2 linked regions of the Psychrobacter arcticus 273-4 genome follow. The protein of the gene in region 2 binds, or shares a complex with, the protein of the main gene of each other region. Links are inferred from orthologs where the notes say so. Each region holds a gene or a part of one and is shown on either strand. Other genes may lie near its edges.

Evidence for each region. The genes of interacting proteins can lie anywhere in the genome.
Region 1: the proteins of PSYC_RS09835 (region 2) and PSYC_RS05055 are in contact, whole or in part, in a solved structure (PDB 8RP0), measured with the Escherichia coli proteins. The link is inferred for Psychrobacter arcticus 273-4 from one-to-one orthologs.

What each region holds. Positions count from the first base shown.
Region 1 is NC_007204.1:1,167,244-1,170,321, reverse strand. Bases 1-2,999 are described here. They hold PSYC_RS05055 (anthranilate synthase component II), read left to right. Parts: upstream 1-1,187; coding sequence 1,188-1,811; downstream 1,812-2,999. Other genes in these bases: trpD (anthranilate phosphoribosyltransferase), read left to right, coding at 1,857-2,996; glnA (type I glutamate--ammonia ligase), read right to left, coding at 1-405. UniProt on the Escherichia coli protein: Part of a heterodimeric complex that catalyzes the two-step biosynthesis of 4-amino-4-deoxychorismate (ADC), a precursor of p-aminobenzoate (PABA) and tetrahydrofolate.
Region 2 is NC_007204.1:2,346,258-2,349,258, reverse strand. What follows is about bases 17-2,938. They hold PSYC_RS09835 (anthranilate synthase component I family protein), read right to left. Parts: upstream 2,372-2,938; coding sequence 662-2,371; downstream 17-661. Other genes in these bases: PSYC_RS09830 (beta-ketoacyl-ACP synthase II), read right to left, coding at 2,375-2,938; hisC (histidinol-phosphate transaminase), read left to right, coding at 17-410. In the rest of the region: more of hisC, read left to right, coding at 1-16; more of PSYC_RS09830, read right to left, coding at 2,939-3,001. UniProt on the Escherichia coli protein: Part of a heterodimeric complex that catalyzes the two-step biosynthesis of 4-amino-4-deoxychorismate (ADC), a precursor of p-aminobenzoate (PABA) and tetrahydrofolate.

The DNA.
Region 1 (3,078 bases), 1.2 Mb from region 2 along the record:
AAATACAAAGAACTCAGGCTCAGGACCAAAAAAAGCCGTATCACCAATACCGGTAGATTTTAAATACTCTTCAGCACGGCGCGCAATAGAGCGTGGATCACGGTCATAACCTTGTAGGGTTGATGGCTCAATGATGTCACAAGTCACGACAACAGTAACCGCATCAAAGAACGGGTCAATAAACGCCGTCTCAGGATCAGGACGCAAAATCATGTCTGATGCTTCAATCCCTTTCCAACCAGCAATCGATGAGCCATCAAACATTTTGCCATCTTCCATCGATTCTTCATCAACGCTATGAGCTGGAAAGCTCATATGATGCTCTTTACCGCGGGTATCAGTGAAGCGAAAATCGACCCATTTAGCGTTGGATGATTTGATCAGATCAAGTAGTTTATTTGACATAGATAGTTTCCCTTGTGATTATCATGGTACTAAAATTATGGTAATGGCTTTGTATTACTGAACCGTACTGAGATTGAAGATAACGATGTTTACTCGTTATTCATACTAATAGTCAGTATCCGTTAGTCAGTATCCGTCTTTATTATTAATGACACATTTTTATCAATCAGACAAATACAATTGCTATTTTAGCAATATCTCGCTAACAATGTTGCACTCTTCATACGCTGATTGATAAATATTCTGCTATACAAGATACTTGTACCCTAGAAAGCTGCAACAGCCATGCCAATCTAATTAACTTTAATATTCTAGAGCATCAGATATTTAAATTATTACTAATAAATACAAATAGTTAAACCAAATTTAGTCTTATTTTTAAGAAAAACCAACGTCTCAAATTTGCTTCTAGCAATAAAAATTTTTGATTTAACATTGTAATGTTAGCACTATAAAAGTGCATTACCAAGAATACATTCAGTGCATATGCACCGTAATAGCACATTACCAAAGTATTTTTGAAAAAATATTTTTTTTAAGCAGTGGCAATGATACCCGTTTGCCTTTCCATTGACGATTAAGCATACTTTTATCTATCGACACTAAACCTATAGAACCATCACATTTGATAGACTGCAAAATAATGTTAAGATAACGAGGTTATAAAACCTTTAATCTTAAGTAACTGACAAAAGCCACCTGCAAAAACCGTCATAAAGATTTATTAATCAACGCTAATTAATGAATACTAAAAGCAAGCATCTCAATAAGTTGAAGCCCTCATGATTCTGATGATCGATAATTACGACAGCTTTACGTACAATATTGTACAGTACTTCGGTGAATTGCAGCAGGACATCACCGTCTGTCGTAATGATGAGATTACCATTGAGCAAATAAAAGTGCTTGCGCCTGACGCCATCGTTATCGGTCCTGGACCTTGCACTCCTGATAGCGCTGGCATCTCACTTGAATTGATTGATACTTTTAAAGGTATTATACCGATATTGGGTATCTGCTTGGGTCATCAGGCTATCGGACAGGCGTTTGGCGGCAAAATAGTCAAAGCAAGTGAAGTGATGCACGGACGCTTATCTGCTATTTATCATAATGGACAAGGCGTGTTTATAGATTTACCCAATCCTGCACAGTTTACCCGCTATCACTCACTGATCATTGATAAGTCAAGCTTGCCGGAAGGCTTTGAGGTCACTGCTTGGACACAACATATCGATGGCAGTATGGAGGAAATCATGGGTATTCGTCACCGCGATTTTGCCATTGAAGGGGTGCAGTTTCATCCTGAGTCTATTTTAAGCGAGGCCGGCTATCAGCTGCTTAATAACTTTTTACAGGCGCATCATTTGGCTGTGATAGACAGCGATAGTTTGCCACAGGTGGGCTAGCCGCTAATCGTTGTTTCAAAATTTAAAATAATAATAAGTGAGAATATGATGACCACTGCTCCTTTGCAGACTGTACTTTCAAATGTGACCCGTACCACAGAAGATATCCATCAGCTGTCAGATGATAGTATCCATGAGCTACTGACCAGCGCATTAGGTAGAATTTTTCAACATATTGATCTGACCTTTGATGAGATGTATCAAGTGATGCTAATCATCATGCAAGGCAGATGTAGCGATGCCATGATGGGCGCTATCTTGACCGGTCTTCGCATGAAAGGCGAATCAATTGATGAAATTACTGCCTCGGCGAGTGCCATGCGTGCATTAGCTGCCAATATTGCCCCAAAAGACTGTCGCTATATGGTTGATATCGTCGGTACAGGAGGCGATGGCGCTAACTTGTTTAACGTGTCCACAGCGGCAGCGTTGGTCGCAGCAGCAGCAGGTGCACAAGTTGCCAAACATGGTAACCGCGGGGTTTCAACCAAATCTGGTAGCTCGGATTTGCTTGAGCAAGCCGGTATCAGTCTATCGCTGACGCCTGAGCAAGCGCAAGCCTGTATCGAAGAGCAAGGTATTGGTTTTTTGTTTGCGCCAAACCACCATAGCGCCATGCGTTATGCCAATCCGGTACGCCGCGAGCTAAAATCTAGAACGATTTTTAATATTTTAGGTCCACTCACTAATCCTGCTGGTACGCCCAATTTGGTGATTGGCGTCTTTACCGCGCAGTTATGTGAACCTTTGGCAAAGGTGATGAAAAACCTTGGTGCGCGCCATGTGATGGTCGTCGGTGCAAAAGATGGGTTGGATGAAATCAGCCTTGCAACATCGACGACGGTGGCTGAATTAAAAGATGGCGAAATTTCCGTCTACGAGATGATGCCAGAGGATGCGGGCATTGAGTCACAAACTCTTATTGGGCTTGATGTAGATTCACCAGCACAGAGCCTTGAGCTAATACGCGCTGCTTTATCAGGTGTAGAGACACATGACCGCGCAGTGCTTAAAGCGCGTGATATGATTGCCTTAAATGCAGGTGCTGCGATATATACTGCCGGACTTGCCAGCAACTATCCAAACGGCGTGAGTCATGCACAAAAAATCATCCAAAATGGCGATGCTTTAGTCAAGCTTGAGTCTCTGGCGCACTATACGCAGCAGCTAGCAGCGCAAAATTAACGGCGCTTATTTTTTATAATGTTGCTTTTTATGATGTTACTTTGTTTGTGATGTCGCTTTATTTGTGCTGATACTTTAAATG
Region 2 (3,001 bases):
GTAATGCCTCATTGATAGAAGCATTAACGCGTATGAAGAATAGCTTTAACAGCTACCCGCTTGATAAGTTGGCACAAGCTGGCGCAACGGCTAGCGTCTTAGATGTGGAATACTTTGAGCAAACTTGTCAGCAAGTGATCGATTTGCGCACATCGTTAACGGCAGAGTTGACAGCATTGGGTTATGACGTACTGCCATCACATGCCAACTTTGTCTTTGCGCGTCCGCACGATGGCGCTGCCAGTCAAGTAGCAGAAGTATTACGTGAGCAAGGTATCATCGTTCGTCATTTTGATAAGCCACGTATTAATGAGTATCTGCGCATTACGATTGGTACTCCTTCACAGCACGAGCGTTTAATTAACGCATTAAAAGCGCTGCAAGCAGTGGCGGATGTCGAGGCCAGTTAATCATTAGCTCGACTGTAATACTGAAGAAAATGTTTTATAAGTCATAAAAATAGCCTGCTAACATCATGTTAGCAGGCTATTTTATGCCGCTTTAAGTTGTCTTTTAATATAGTTGAAATACTTTAAAGTCGCTACAGTATTGCTGGTGTAAATTTTTTGCAGCCTCTGTCTGCGTAGGCACAGCAAGCAAGAAAAATTTGCACCAGCAGTACGTGTTGTATCGATATTACTTTTCACCGACTATATAAAGCTCAGTGGTGAGCTGTGTTAGCAAGGACAGATAGTAGATTACCGACTTTATCGAGGCATTCTTGATATTCAGCATCGCAGTCTGAGGCGACAGTGATGCCGCCGCCTGCCCATAAACTGACTTGTTTTGTGTTATCGGATTTGGTCGTTGCTTGTAGTGTGCGAATCAGTACATTCCATTGACCGCTACCGTCAAAGTTCATATAACCCATAGTACCGCAGTAAGCTCCGCGCGGCGCGGCTTCTAATTCTGCGATAACCTCCACTGCGCGTTTCTTTGGCGTACCAGTAATAGAACCTGCAGGTAAACTGCCAAATAAGACGCTTAACGGATGAGTATCAGTCTTGAGTTCGGCAGTAATAGTGCTGACCATATGATGCACATTACTAAAGCTTTCAATCGCAAATAGCTGGGGTACCTTTACGCTACCGATTTTGGCATATTTACCCAAGTCATTACGCAACAAGTCCACAATCATGACGTTTTCAGCACGGTCTTTTTCGCTATCGATTAACTGCTGCTTGTAGTCATTATCTTGTTTGGCATTAATACCGCGTGGCATCGTCCCTTTAATAGGTTTGGTACGTATATGATACTTGCCTGTCTTAACGTCTTTGATAAAGGTAAAAAACAGTTCAGGCGAGCAGCTTAATAACTCAAACTGACGGTTTGCCGTATTTGCTTGGTCATTATTAAAAGTATCAAGTGCTACATACCCTGCAAAGGGCGCTTGAGTGTTGGCATGTAGGGTAGGCAAGAAATCAATGAGGTTTGTTACGGTTTGATCTTTGTTGTGATGGCCTGCAGCGCTTTCAGTCCATATTTGAGTCAGATTTATCTGATAGCAGTCGCCCTGCTGCAAATAATGTTGCGTTTGATTAAATGCCTGCTGATAATGCTGCTGACTCCATTGAGCTTTTAGTAATAAAGGTAAAGTTTTACAGAGTTGTTTTTTATTTGTATTCTCATTGGATAGGTTATTATCCAAACTATCCAAATAAGATATCAGTGCTATGAGCAGTGCATTTGTATCCTGCTGAACTGAGCTGTTATCAGGATTATTATTATCTATATTTACCTTTAGCTGCCAATTGTTTTGATTGTCTGCATCAGCGGTTAGGTAAATATCATAATGTCCCAATAGCGCACAGGGCTGTTCTGCCAGCTCAATATTGGCGGTCGGACTTAGCTCATGAGCGGCAATATCATAACCGATGAAGCCTATCAATCCATGATGATAATGCGGCGGCTGATTATCCTGACTTGTTGAGAGTAAGCTATCGTTGTTGTTCTCATAAGCTTGGCTATAAGCAATCAATTCCTCTTGCCAGTCGTAATAACTCATATATCTTGTAGCAGCGGTGCTATCACTGGTATTGGTATTGGTATTGGTATTGCTATAAGGGACAACATTCGCACGGCATGTCTTCTCGACTTTATAAAGGCTTGCCTGCTTAGCAGAATGCTGCGTGTCATTAGCTACAGGATAAACGCACCAGCTCATTTTTGGCAATAAGCAAATGACTGGTTGCCCGTCATTATTGAGCCAAATTAATTGCCAATTTGCCGTATTATCCTGCTCTTGCAAATGTCTCTGGAGTTGTGGCATCAATTCTGCGGCAGATAATCTACCAAAACGCCAGCTAGTTTTGCTAGCTGGCGGTAGGGCAGAATCTGTCTGTGCAATGCTATCAGAAGGTAGTACAACCATAGTCTAGGCGTCAAACTTTTTGATGATTAATGTCGCGTTGGTACCGCCAAAGCCAAAGCTATTGCTCATAAGGGTTTCAAGCTTAACATCGCGTTTTTCAGTGACGATATCAAAGCCTTTAGCGGCTGGATCTAATGCTGTAATATTGATACTAGGTGCAATAAAGCCATCTTGTAGCATCAGTAGGCAATAAATCAGCTCTTGCGCACCGACCGCACCTAAGCTATGACCTGTCATAGACTTGGTTGAGCTAATGGCAGGGACTCTACTGATGTCGTTATCAAATACTTTGGCTATTGCTTTTAGTTCAGTGATGTCACCAAGTGGCGTACTGGTACCGTGACTATTGATATAATCTACACTTTCTAAACCGGCTTCAGCAAGTGCCAGCTTCATACAGCGTACTGCGCCTTCACCGCTTGGCGCGACCATCTCTGCGCCATCAGAGCTGGCACCATAACCGACGATTTCAGCCAAAATATTGGCACCACGAGCTTGGGCATGCTCTAAGCTTTCAACGACCACCATCGCGCCGCCCGCAGCAATGACAAAACCATCACGGTCTTTGTCATAAGCTCTTGAGGCAAGCTCTGGAGTATCATTATATTGAGTACTGACTGCGCCCATGGC